DNA from 4 places in the Streptosporangium sp. NPDC051022 genome. Region 2 is predicted to be linked to each of the others. Evidence: riboswitches for the same ligand, from Rfam matches in the RefSeq annotation. Region 2 holds a riboswitch; each other region holds the start of a gene.

Region 1 (3,199 bases), on a different contig from region 2:
GGCTGCGGCGGCCAGCAGGCGCCTGCGGGTGCGGGCCTTGGCTTGGTCCCGACTTAACCGTAAAGGCACCGACATATCATGAGTACTTCACGTAGCGCCCGCTATGTCAACAGCGCGTGCTACCTCTATGAAGAGCAGAACTTGACGACCTTTGAACAAGCCGTTTACCGTTCCTGGCGGGCGGCATTGATTCCAGACAACTCACGCCTCGGTCACAGGTGCGGGGGGAGCGACTCCAGATGGCATATCCCGAAGTGGATTCCCGTCGCGGCGACGGCCTCCTGAGCGTGGGCGAGATCGGCCTCAGCGACGAGGATCTCGTGTTGCTGGCGGAGCTCGCCAAGGGGGTCACCGTGGATCGGGTGGGCCGTCGTCTCGACATCAGCGGCCGGACGGTCCGGCGCAGGCTCCGCGGGATCTGCGACCGCATCGGTGTGGCGACGGCGATCGAAGCCGTGGCCTGGGCCGCCCGCAGACGGCTGATCTGAGCCTGTTCCGCGGAGTCCGGGCTTTCCTGCCCCTTGGGACTCTCGGCGCGGCCAGGTGCCTCTGAGCGCCGCGACAGGCCGTTCCGCGCCGGGAGGGCCGGGACAGCCGGGAGGGCCGCGGCCCGCTTCCGCGGGCCACGACCGGAAGCGCCTCAGTCGGCGATGCGCACGCCGCCCGCGAAGGGCCGGTTGTCGATCGTGGTGACGTGGACGACGTCACCGGTCTGCGGCGCGTGGACCATCAGGCCCGCGCCGATGTAGATCCCGACGTGGTGCAGGTCGCTGTAGAAGAAGACCAGGTCTCCGGGGCGGAGCTCGTTTCTGGAGACGTGGGTTCCGGCCGTCCACTGGTCGCCCGTGTAGTGCGGCAGGCTGATGCCGACCTTCTGGTAGGCCCACATCACCAGGCCGGAGCAGTCGAAGGTGCTGGGCCCCTCCGCGCCCCACACGTACGGTCTGAGCTGCTGGGTGAGGGCCCAGCGGGCGGCCTCGGCGGCCTTGCCCTCGCCCGTGATCGGCACGTTGATCCTGACCCGGCTGCTCCGGTTGCGGGCGGCCTGCGTGCGCACCTCGCTGAACAGGTCGCCCTCGACCCTCTTCACCAGGCGCTCGATCCTGGTGCGCCTGGCCCCCAGCTGGGAGAGGAGGGTGTTGACCTCGTCGGTGCGGGCCTTGGCACCGGCCTGGGCGCGCTTGGCGGTCTCGATCGCCTCGCCGATCTGGGCGACCTCCTGGCTCTGCTGCTGCTGGAGCGCGTAGTTCGTGGTCGCCTGGTCGAGGAAGGTCTCGGGGTTGGACGACTGGGTGAAGGCGAGCGCGGAGGCCAGGCCGCCCGCCATGTAGGTGCTCTGCGCCAGCAGGGTGGCCTTGGAGCGCCGGGTCTCCAGCTCCGCCTCGCTGACGGCGAGGGTCTTCTTGGCGCTCGCGGCGGCGCGCTGCGCCTCCTTGAGCTTGATCCGCCCGCCGTTGTACTGCTCGCTGAGCGTCTCGATCTCGGTGTGCAGTTTCTCGGCCTGCTTGGCGAGCTGCTGGAGGCTGGGCTTCGGTTCGGCGGTCGCCATCAGGGGAGTGCCGAGGACCAGGGAGGCGAACACCAGCCCGACGACCGTCATCCGGCGCGATAGCCCGCGCGTCACGTGTTCTCGATGGCGGGCATGCCTGCCCGCGCGCTCTCTCCCACGGTTGCGCGTGCGCTTCACCAACAGGCTCCTCTCTCGGCCGCCTGCCGGGTTAGCTGACGGGTTCGGGCCGGAGGCAGCCCTACCGTGCGCCGGTGGCGCTTCGGATTCACCCCGGGGGACTGGAGGGTGGGTCCCCGGCTCCCCATCTGCGGGGATTCGGCGGGTTCAGCACTTTACGTTGCTGACATCGAGCACGGACATTAGTGCAATTGGAGGTTCATGCTCAACCAGAACTGCAAAGCCGGTAGAGCTTTCACAACTGAAATGTCACGGGAAGGTCACGTCATTTCAAGATCGACATATGTGTCACGCAGGCCCCGGATCTTTCGGGCCCGTTCGCGTGAGAGGTCGTCGCAGGTCTGCGTTCCACGAGGGGATCGGACCGGGTGTACGGCCGGCGCGCCCGCCCCGCGGCGGCCGGTGGGCTGCCGCGTGTCATCCGGCGGATCCGAGGGGGGAGTTAAGGACGAGCCGTAAACAGACGCTGACGAGGACGTACGCTGATCGGTCATGGAGCAGGTAGCGGAGCAGTTTCCGGCGCGGGCCGTACGTGATTCCGGGGCGGTGGAACGACGGGCCGGAGACGGCGGCGGAGAGGCCGGCGCCGAGGTCGCGGGGGAGCGGTCGCCGGGCGGTCCGGGGGCCGGGACGGCGGTGGTCACGGTGCGCCGTGCCCGCACCCCGGACGTGCGCGCCATCCGGCGGCTCGTCGACACCTACGCCGGGGCGGGGCCGCGCCTGCTGGAGAAGGCCACGGTCACCCTGTACGAGGACGTCCAGGAGTTCTGGGTGGCCGACAGGGGCGGCGTCGTCGTGGGGTGCGGAGCGCTTCACGTCCTCTGGGAGGACCTCGCCGAGATCCGGACCGTCGCCGTCGACCCCGGATGCCGGGGGCTGGGCATCGGGCACCTGATCGTCTCCTCGCTTATCGGCACCGCGGGCGATCTCGGTCTGCGCCGGGTCTTCTGTCTCACCTTCGAGGTCGATTTCTTCGCCAGGCACGGATTCAAGGAGATCCAGGGGACGCCCGTCTCGCCCGAGGTCTACGCGGAACTGCTCGCCTCGTATGACGAGGGTGTCGCCGAGTTCCTTGACCTGGAGCACGTCAAGCCGAACACCTTGGGGAACACGCGAATGCTGCTTCATCTGACACGGCGGGACGCCTGAGTTGACTGTGGTGCTGACTGATCGGAAAGGTGACTGTTGATACCTATGTCGATACCTTGTGCACCAGCATGCATGTGAGTCTGACATGTGCCACATGCACAGTCGAAGTGAGGTGACGCGGTGAGCACCGGACAGCCGCCGTATCCGCAGGATGATCCCGACCGCGCACCGTCGGGTCATCCTCAATACGGACAGAATGCGGGTCGAGCCCCTGGCGAACTCGACCCCGATGTGACAGTCGTGGGATATCGATCCGAGAACACGGGACCGGGGCAGGCCCAGCCCGGCTACGGTCAGCAGGGCTACGGCCAGCAGGCCGGTTACGGGCAGCAGGCCGACTACGGCCAGCAGGCTTCCCAGCCC
Region 2 (3,199 bases):
CCGACCCGGGCGAGGTCGTGGGGGTCCTCCCGGCGGTGCGGGAAGTAGGCCACCGGCCCGGCGGAGCCGAGTCCGGCCAGCCAGGTGAAGTAGCGGTCACGGTGGATGAGGCCGTTGCGGACCAGTGAGGTGCCGAGGACGACGGTGCGTTCCTCGGGACCCGGCTTGCGCATGGGCTGCGAGCGGAGCCAGCCGAAGTCGTGGGTGACCAGCTCGGCCCCCCTGTCGCGTACGGCCTGCGCCAGCTCGGCGGGGACCGGCAGCGCCGTGAAGATCGACAACCGGCCCGACCTCGCCGCGGCCCGCAGCCGCAGGCCGGCGGCGGCGCCGAGGGCGGTCCGGAGGAGGCCCGGAGTGGCCCTGGCACGCAGCAGGGGCGTCCAGGGGCGCCCGGTGAGCAGTTCCAGCAGCCTGATCGTGGCCAGCCCGTCGTCGACGATCACGATCCGTCCCGGGAGGGCGGTGAGCAGGGCGGCCTGGACCTTGCCGGAGAAGGCGTCGCCGACCGCCCAGCCGGCGCCCCGGCGGGGTCTGGGCATCTCGGGCTCCGGCGTGGTCACCTCGAGGCCGGCGGGCAGGCCGAGCCGGATGACCTCACGACGGGTGACGACCAGCGGGCGAAGCTTGGCCCGGGGCACCACCCGGGCGTGGGCGCCGAGCAGCCCGGCATGGTATGCCTCCACGGCGCAGAGCATCTGCAGCGGGGACTCCACCCATGCGACGGCCGAACCCTGCTCCCGCGCGTGGTCTCGACCGTCCTCCACGCCGGGCGATGACCCGTTCACGACTGCCTCACCGTAACCGGGATGTCTTACACGCCCGGGAACTCCGGGTGAACACCCGAATACACGCACTTGCGCGGTCGACTCTCGCCGATCCACGACGGCGTGCGAGACCGTTTCGCACACCACCCCCTCCCTCGGAGGAACCCAGGTCATGCGGACCGCCGACACCATCCCCGACCTCACCGGTTCCACCACGATGGTCACCGGCGCCGACAACGGGATCGGGCCGCCGACCGTCCTGCGCCCGGCCGGAGCCGGAATCCCGACCCCGCGGGACACCGACCGCGGGTAAAGGACGATCACTTTTACCCGGCGGAGAGCCGGGTCAGCCAAAAGATCTACGTTTACCTTGGGGCGGATCATCCGGGACGACGGTAACCACCCGTCCCGTTTCTGGTTGACCGCATGAAAAGCCCTGTGTCATAGGGATTTTCGGCGTCGAATCAAAGATCGGCGCGGGCGCGGGATCGGCACGGCCCGGCTGATCGTCCCGCTCGTTTCACACCTATTCCCAAGCCATGGCAATGTGTCGGACTTGTAATCGTCTGTCCGGTTCACGTACGTTCAACGAATTCGTGGTGAGCACCTAGACCTTCGCAGGTCAGCCCATTACGAGCACATTGCCCGACCGTGTTCGCCAGGCGGATCTTCCGCCCGATGAACACGGCCGCCGAATCCAGGAGCCTCACGGGAAAGCCCGCGAGTCTCAGGGAACCGGGGAACCACTTTTTTGGGGTGAATCAGCGCGATCACGCGCCGTAGGGCACTTCCCAGCCCGAACCCGTCAGCTAACCCGGTAGGCGGCATGGAAGCGAAGCAAGGAGTTAGTCTCTTATGGCCAAGCACCGCCTTACCACCACCCCCAAGACGCACTACCTGGCCCGAATCATCCTGGGAACTTCCATCGCCCTCGCGGGCGGAATCGTCGCGGGACCCGCAGCCCTGGCGGACGCCCCGGCCCACGGCCCCATCAGCGCCCCTCCCGCGGAGAGCGCCAACACCGCCCAGAACGTCAGTGTCGTCAAGACCGCCGCCGAGGCGAAGGCCGAGAAGCAGCCCAGGGTCACCGCACAGCAGGTCCTGGACCTCGCCTCGCAGCAGATCGGCATCAGCGAGAACGCCCAGGGCGGCGGGACCAAGTTCCAGTCCTGGTACATGTCCACCGAGCGCGCCAAGGAGACCACCGCCCGCGACGGCGGCCGCATCCGGGACTACGCCAACGCCCCCTGGTGCGCGATGTTCGTCTCCTGGGTCGGCGAGCACGCCGGCATCCGTCCCACCATGGGCTGGGACGCCTACACCGTCACCCACGCCAAGTGGTTCAAGGAGAACGGCCACTGGGGCACCACTCCCAAGCCCGGCGCGGTCGTCTACTTCGACTGGCAGCGCGGCAAGGACCTCGACGGGATCGACCACGTCGGCTTCCTGAAGAAGGACAACGGCGACGGCACGATCACCACGATCGAGGGCAACACCGGCAACGGCAAGGTCGAGCAGCGCGTCCGCCCGACCTCCCAGGTCGTCGGCTACGGCTACCCGGCCTACAGCGAGTGACCACCGCTCGCCGTACCGGCTGACCCCCGCATCCGGAAAAGGGGCACGACTCATCCGAGCCGTGCCCCTTTCGGCGTTCCGGTCGCCTGTTGCGCCTCATGTTATGGGAGCGCTCCCAAAGGTTCCCATGCCCCTTTTGTCGCTTATATGCTGCTACATCCCCCGGCGCGCCACAGGATATAACGGTTGAGTTTCGGCGTATTGACGTTTCGGTTGCCCGTCGTCCACTCTTCGTGGGAGCGCTCCCAAAACATTGAGGAACCACCCCGTCGCGGGGTCGCGGTCGTCGGGGACCCGCGCCGCGGCGGCACCTCCCACCGATTCGGGCGACCACCTGAGAGGGGTCCGGAATGTTGAACAAGAGGCGGCACGGCAGGCTCGCCGCGGTCACGGTGGTGGCGGCCACCGCACTGGCCGTGGCCTCGTGCAGTTCGGGCGGTTCGGGCGAATCCGCCGCCCCCGCGCCGAGCGGCTCCGCCGCGGCCGAGCCGGTGACCGTCACCGTGCACACCTTCGGCGGCGGCGAGAACTTCGGCTACGACAAGGCCGTCGAGACGTGGAACGCCGCGCATCCGAACATCCAGGTCAAGTACCAGAACCTGACCGACCGCTTCGAGGACGTCTACCTACCCCAGCTGCTCCAGCGCCTGCAGGCGGGCAGCGGCGCCGCCGACATCATCGCCCTGGACGAGGGCGCGATGGGACTGATGAAGGCCAGGCCGCAGTTCTTCACCGACCTCGGCGAGTACGGCCTCAACGACCGCAAGGCCGACTTCCCCGCGGCCAAGTGGGACAACGGCGTCAACGCCGAGGGCAAGCTGTTCGCCCTCGGCACCGACATCGGCGGCATGACCATGTGC
Region 3 (3,199 bases), on a different contig from region 2:
CTGGAGGTCCGGGCGAGGGAGAACATCGGCGCCGAGCTCGCGCGGCTGTGAACGGCAACCCACCGGGATCAAACATTTGACCCTAAGCTTTCTGTGGCAATTTGCTGGAACATGGTGGATCGAGGAGTGGGTCGATGCTCGCTCAGCAGCGGCAACAGGTGATCGTGGAGCGGGTGCGCGGCAGCGGCGGGGTCAGGGTCGCCGACCTGGTCCGCGAGTTCGGCGTGTCCGACATGACGATCCGCAGGGACCTGGAGGCGCTGGCGGAGCGCGGGCTGATCGAGAAGGTCCACGGCGGGGCCACCGCCACGGGCCTCGGCCCGGCCGAGGAGTCCGGGTTCACCGCCGGGCCGGTGCGCCGGCGGGCGGAGAAGGAGGCGATCGCCCGGCACGCGGCCGGGCTCGTCCGGCCCGGCACGGCCGTCGCGCTCTCCGCGGGGACGACCACCTGGACGCTCGCCCATCTCCTGGTGGAGGTGCCCGAACTGACGGTGATCACCAACTCGATCCGGGTCGCCGACGTCTTCCACCGCTCGCCCCGCGCCGACCGCACCGTGGTGCTGACCGGTGGCGTGCGCACCCCCTCGGACGCGCTGGTCGGCCCGATCGCCGTGGCGGCCGTCCGGGGGCTGCACGTGGACACCCTGTTCCTGGGCGTGCACGGCATGAGCGTCCGCGCCGGGTTCACCACGCCCGACCTGCTGGAGGCCGAGATCGACCGGGGGTTGATCGCCTCGGCCCGCCGTCTGGTGGTTCCCGCCGACCACACCAAATGGGGAACCGTCGGGATCAGCACGATCGCCGGGCTGGCCGAGGCCCATCTTGTGATCACCGACTCGGGTCTCGCCGAGGAGGCCCGCGAGGAGATCGCCGCCCGGGTGGGCGAGCTGATCGTCGCCGAGCCCCACCGGGAGAGCGGGACAGCGGAGCGCTGAAAGGCGCGGGCGGACCGTGCACCCCCTCCCCATGATTATCACGAAACGATCACCACTTTATCTCGACTTGGGGTCGCATTACCCCCCGCTTTACCACTACTATCCTCACGCATCGGACAAAAGGTTCGATATGCCTAATCTCAGGCGCCTCGCCTGAGAGCCGGGGACCCACGCATTTGGGGTGAACCACTTCGGTGGAAGGGCTCTCTCCAGCCCGAACCCGTCAGCTAACCCGGTAGGCGTGAGGAGAGGAGAGCTGTGGCGGCTCTGTCCCCCACGTTCCGACGTCACATGACCCTGACCGTCTGCGCGGTCGCGGTCCTCGCCTTCGTCCTGAGCGCGGCGGCCGCGGGCAACGCGGCGCCCAAGCCGGCCGAACCCGAGCTCCGCGCGGAGCTGGCCCGGCTGAACAAGAAGGTCGACAAGCTCATCGAGGCCTACGCGGCCAAGCGGGAGTCGCTGAGAAAGGCCCAGAAGGCCGAGGAGACCGCCAAGGCGGACCTGCGCAAGGCCGAGGAGGCCTACGCCGAGGCCGGCAAGCGGGTCGACTCCATCGCCCAGCTCCGCTACCAGAGCGGCCCCGTCGACCTGCCCACGATGCTGTTCGCCCCCAGCATGAGCGGCGCCGCCGTCATGGAACAGCTCACCGCCCAGCAGAGCGCCTATCTGGAGGGTTTCGCGCGCAGCCGGGATCTGATGAAACAGGCCGCGGACAAGGCGGCCGTACTCACCGAACGGATCGGTCAGGAGGCCAGGACGGTGGAGGCCCAGCGCCAGGAAGCGGAGAAGATGATCCGCGGCATCCAGGAAAAGCTCGACCGGCTCGTTCCGACGGGCTCGGGCCGCCTCACCGACGGCGGCTGGGCGCCCCAGCTCCCCACCGGGGAGGACAACATCACCGACCGCACCCGGATCATGCGCGAGGCCGTCGGGCGGGCCTTCAAGCTTCCCCACGAGGTCGGCTGCTACCGGGCGGAGAACGACGGCGGCGAGCACCCCCTCGGCCGCGCCTGCGACTTCATGATGAGCACCGGCGGTTCCCTGCCCTCGGCGGAGAACGTCGCGCTCGGCGACGAGATAGCCGCCTGGGCCATAAAGAACAAGGCCCGGCTCGGCGTCAAGTATGTGATCTGGCGCCAGCGCATCGACACCGGTTCGGGCTGGCGCGGTATGTCGGACCGGGGCGGGATCACCGCCAACCACTACGACCACGTCCACATCTCGATGTACTGAGGCCTCCGGCGGGCCCCGTGCCCGCCCCGGCCGGGGGCCCGCCCCGGATCCCCGGCCGGTCCCGGCTCCCGCCCCGGCCGCTCCCGGCCTCCGGCCCGCCCGGGGCCCGGCAGGTCCCAGGATCTCCCGCCCCCTCCCGCCCCTCCTGGGCCGTTCAGGGCCGTTCGGGGCCGGGCCGGGCGCAAAACCGTATGACAGCGTTCGCGCGTGCGGCCAGGATGAGATCCATGACAAACGACCGCGTCGCTCCCCCGCTCATCGCCGACGAGGCCGCCATGCTGTACGCGTGGCTGGACTGGCATCGGGAGACCCTGGCGCTCAAGTGCACGGGGCTGTCGCGGGAACAGCTCGTCCTGCGTCCCGTCAAGCCCTCCGGGCTGTCCCTGCTGGGACTGGTCCGCCACATGACCGAGGTCGAGCGTCACTGGTTCCGCAACGTCCTCCACGACCAGGAGGCGCCGCCGTTCTACTACACCGAGCAGGAGCCCGACGGCGACTTCGACCTGCTGGACTCCTGCCCTGCCGAGGAGGCCCTGGCCTGCTGGCGCGCCGAGGTCGACGACGTCCGCGAGCTCTACGCCGGACTGTCGCTGGACACCCTGGGCAGGCGGCAGCGCAGGGGGCAGGACGTCTCACTGCGGTGGATCCTCGTGCACATGATCGAGGAGTACGCCCGGCACAACGGCCACGCCGACCTCATCCGCGAGCGGGTCGACGGCGTCACGGGAGAGTAGTGCCCGCCGAGGTCTCCTCGATCGCCTCGGCGATGAGCCGGTCGAGGTGGGCCAGGTCCGGCGGCCTGGCCGTGGCCGCCTCGGCGAAGCGGGTGAGCAGCCGGGCCAAGACCTCGCGGTCCGCCTCGTCCCAGTCGGCGATCAGCCCGTCCAGGTAGGTCCGCCGGGAGTCGACGACCACCTGGCGCACCCGCCGTCCTCGCGGGCTCAGCACCAGCCTGGCCCGTCTGGCGTCGACCTCGGACTCCTCACGTGCCACGAACCCCGCGCCGATCGCGTCGTTGACCAGTCTGCTGG
Region 4 (3,199 bases), on a different contig from region 2:
GGTCAGGCGCTCGACCAGGTCCTCGGCCACGGCCCGCTCCACCTTGGCGGACTCCTCGGCCAGGCCGAGGTGGTCCAGGAGCATGGCGACCGACAGGATCGTCGCGGTCGGGTCGGCCTTGCCCTGGCCCGCGATGTCGGGGGCGCTGCCGTGGACCGGCTCGAACATGCTGGGCGCGGTGCGGTCGGGGTTGATGTTGCCGCTGGCCGCCAGGCCGATGCCACCGGCGATGGCCGCGCCGATGTCGGTGATGATGTCGCCGAAGAGGTTGTCGGTGACGATCACGTCGAACCGCTCGGGCTGGTTGACGAAGAACATCGAGGCGGCGTCGATGTGGCTGTAGTCGGTGGTGACGTCGGGGTACTCCAGGCTGACCCGGTCGAAGGTGCGGGCCCAGAGGTCACCGGCGAAGGTGAGGACGTTGGTCTTGTGGACCAGCGTCAGCTTCTTGCGCGGCCTGCTGAGCGCCTTCTCGAAGGCGTAGCGGACGACGCGCTCGACGCCGTGGGCGGTGTTCAGCGACTCCTGGGTGGCGATCTCCTGCGAGGTGCCACGGCGCAGCACGCCACCGGCGCCCGCGTACAGGCCCTCGGTGCCCTCACGGATGACGACCATGTCGATGTCCTCGGGGCCGGACTTGCCCAGCGGGGTCTCGACGCCGGGGAAGAGCTTGACCGGACGCAGGTTGACGTAGTGGTCGAGCTCGAAACGGAGCTTGAGCAGCAGGTCGCGCTCCAGGATGCCCGGCGGGACGCTGGGGTCGCCGACCGCGCCGAGCAGGATCGCGTCGTATCCGCGCAACTCCTCCAGAACCGCCTCGGGAAGGACCTCACCGGTCTTGTGGTACCGCTTGGCACCCAGGTCGTAGGTGGTCGTCTCCACCTTCGTGCCGACGGCTTCCAGGACCTTCAGGCCCTCCGTGACGACCTCGGTTCCAATCCCGTCCCCGGGGATGACGGCCAGGCGAATGTTGCGCGAATCCATGCACGCACCTTACCGGTCCGTCTCGTGGAGCGAACACCAATCTCACCCATCGGACACATCTTCCTCTGACGAGGCATAAGAATTTTGTCCTATTTGCGATCTTTTGACCGTTTCGTTAAGGTCCTGGCCATTCGCATCGTCGCCTAATCCTCGCAGGCCACCCCCCTTTTCCGGCCTGCGCGGAGCCGGGGAACCACTTCCGGGATCCACGGGGCGTCCGGAGTCTTCACCTCCGCTTGCCGGAGCACGTCTCCTGCCGTCCCCCGCTGGATCCCTTGGGGCGAATCGGCGCTCTCGCGCGCCGTAGGGCGACCTTCACGTCCGAGCCCGACAGCTCACCCGGCCGGCCTTATGGAAGGAACGATCCTGACCGGCAAGACCTACCCCCGTGTCCTGACCCTGATCGTCACCGGCGCCACCGCGTTCGCGATCCCCACTCTCGCGATGGCCGACTCCGCGCTCGCGGCCTCCTCCCCCTCCCTCACGACAGCCGCCTTCCTCACCTCTCCCGCCCCCGGCCCCGTCGACTCCTCTCTCGCCCCCGTCATATCCCTCGCGCCCGCCGCCCTCACCGGCGCCGACGCCTCCGACGCCCCGGGGGCCGCCGAAACCCCGAAGACCACGAGGAAACCGTCCGCCCCCGCCTGGAAGAAGGCCCTGCAGTGGGCCATGTCCAAGCGCGGCACGCCGTACGTCTGGGGCGGCACCGGCAACGGAGGGTTCGACTGCTCCGGCCTGATGCTCCGCGCGTACGGCGCCGCCGGAATCCACCTGCCGCGGGTGGCCGCAGCGCAGTACTCCGCCTTCTCCAAGAAGATCGCCTGGAAGGACCTCCAGCCGGGTGACCTGGTCTTCTTCCACAACCTCGGCCATGTCGGCATGATCAGCAAGCCCGGGTACATGGTCCACGCCCCGAGCACCGGCGACGTGGTCAAGGTGGAGAAGCTGGGCGCGTGGCGCCGTGACAGCTTCGTCGGCGCCGTACGCCCCGACCCCAAGGGGGTCAAGCTCTCCATCGAACAGGCCAAGGAGGCCGCACAGGCCAAGCGGGCAGAACAGGCCGCACAAGCCGAGCGGGCCAAACAGGCCAAACAGGCTGAGCAGGCCCAGCAGGCCGTCCAGCCCGCACCGACCGCACCGACCACCCCCACCGATCAACCCGCGCCGACGACCGCCGCCCCGGCCCCGGCGCCCGCCACCGCCCCCTGACCCTCCGCCGGACGGGGCCTGTTCCGCGAATCCTCGCCTCCGGCGCAGAGCGGCGGAACGGGCCCCGGCCAGGGCGTCGGACAGGGCTCCGGCCAGAATCCGGGACGAGGCTTCCGCCGGGCGGACCGGCCGTACCGGCCAGCGAAGCGGATCAGCCGTGCCGGCCGGCGAAGATGACGTCCCAGGCCCGGCCGAGCGCGCGCGTGACGGCGCCCAGCAGCACCCCGCTGTCCCCCAGGCTGCTCGTGACCACGGTGGGACGCAGCGGACCCAGCTCGGCGATCCTGGCGGCGATGGAGTCGCCGAGAAGGTCGAGGTTACGGCCGACGCCACCGCTGAGCACCACGATCTCCGGATCGAGAACCGAGGCCACCGCGACGATCAGGTCGCCGATCCGTCGCCCCTCGGCCTCGACGACGGCCAGGGCCACGGGGTCTCCGGCCGCCGCGGCGCCGAAGACCTCCTTCGCCGTCTCCACCCGCGCCCCGGCCGCGCGTGCCGCGCGCACCACGCCGAGGGCGCCGACCGGGGTCTCGGTCGGTCCGTGCTCCAGCGCCTCCCTGCCGGGAACCGGATCCTCCCCGGTGGGCAGGTAGGAGACCTCCCCCGCGGCGCCGCGCGCCCCCGAGTACAGCTCGCCGTTGACGACGATGCCCATGCCGACACCGGTGCCGATGGACACCAGCGCGAAATGGGATCGTCCCTTGCCCTCGCCGTGCGCGTGCTCGCCCAGGGCCGCCAGGTTGATGTCGTTCTCGATGGTCACCTCGGTCCCCAGCGCCGCGCACAGGCGGTCCACCAGACCGGGGGTGCCCCAGCCGGGCAGGTTCGCGGCCAGGTGCAGCCGTCCCGTCTCGGGGTCGTACACGCCGGGACTGCCGACCACCGCGTGGGCGACGGAGGACCATCCGAGACCGGCCTCGGCCACCGCGGTCCGGGTCAGGCCCCGGACCGCGCGGACCAGCTCGTCCTCGGTACGCGCGTCGTTGCGTCCGTCCCTGCGCCC

What was found. Region 2 has a riboswitch for cyclic di-AMP ahead of AB0N02_RS10270 (CHAP domain-containing protein). Riboswitches for the same ligand answer to the same signal wherever they lie in the genome.
Region 1: it holds a riboswitch for cyclic di-AMP, as region 2 does, so the genes downstream of both, AB0N02_RS17540 (NlpC/P60 family protein) here and AB0N02_RS10270 (CHAP domain-containing protein) in region 2, are expected to answer to the same signal.
Region 3: it holds a riboswitch for cyclic di-AMP, as region 2 does, so the genes downstream of both, AB0N02_RS32530 (hypothetical protein) here and AB0N02_RS10270 (CHAP domain-containing protein) in region 2, are expected to answer to the same signal.
Region 4: it holds a riboswitch for cyclic di-AMP, as region 2 does, so the genes downstream of both, AB0N02_RS39965 (NlpC/P60 family protein) here and AB0N02_RS10270 (CHAP domain-containing protein) in region 2, are expected to answer to the same signal.

What each region holds. Positions count from the first base shown of each region.
Region 1 covers NZ_JBFBCF010000009.1:87,504-90,702, reverse strand. Annotated here, with positions in the region: gene AB0N02_RS17550 (helix-turn-helix domain-containing protein) at 1-75, opposite strand, end outside; gene AB0N02_RS17545 (LuxR C-terminal-related transcriptional regulator) at 240-488, shown strand; gene AB0N02_RS17540 (NlpC/P60 family protein) at 641-1,624, opposite strand; cyclic di-AMP (ydaO/yuaA leader) riboswitch at 1,693-1,841, opposite strand; gene AB0N02_RS17535 (amino-acid N-acetyltransferase) at 2,324-2,836, shown strand; gene AB0N02_RS17530 (RDD family protein) at 3,077-3,199, shown strand, end outside.
Region 2 covers NZ_JBFBCF010000004.1:228,632-231,830, forward strand. Annotated here, with positions in the region: gene AB0N02_RS10260 (hypothetical protein) at 1-785, opposite strand, end outside; gene AB0N02_RS10265 (hypothetical protein) at 937-1,077, shown strand; cyclic di-AMP (ydaO/yuaA leader) riboswitch at 1,444-1,603, shown strand; gene AB0N02_RS10270 (CHAP domain-containing protein) at 1,620-2,339, shown strand; gene AB0N02_RS10275 (ABC transporter substrate-binding protein) at 2,690-3,199, shown strand, end outside.
Region 3 covers NZ_JBFBCF010000025.1:20,720-23,918, forward strand. Annotated here, with positions in the region: gene AB0N02_RS32520 (HD domain-containing protein) at 1-51, shown strand, start outside; gene AB0N02_RS32525 (DeoR/GlpR family DNA-binding transcription regulator) at 135-935, shown strand; cyclic di-AMP (ydaO/yuaA leader) riboswitch at 1,057-1,191, shown strand; gene AB0N02_RS32530 (hypothetical protein) at 1,227-2,168, shown strand; gene AB0N02_RS32535 (DinB family protein) at 2,396-2,902, shown strand; gene AB0N02_RS32540 (MarR family winged helix-turn-helix transcriptional regulator) at 2,889-3,199, opposite strand, start outside.
Region 4 covers NZ_JBFBCF010000038.1:26,327-29,525, reverse strand. Annotated here, with positions in the region: gene AB0N02_RS39970 (3-isopropylmalate dehydrogenase) at 1-984, opposite strand, end outside; cyclic di-AMP (ydaO/yuaA leader) riboswitch at 1,130-1,348, shown strand; gene AB0N02_RS39965 (NlpC/P60 family protein) at 1,336-2,193, shown strand; gene AB0N02_RS39960 (ROK family transcriptional regulator) at 2,345-3,199, opposite strand, start outside.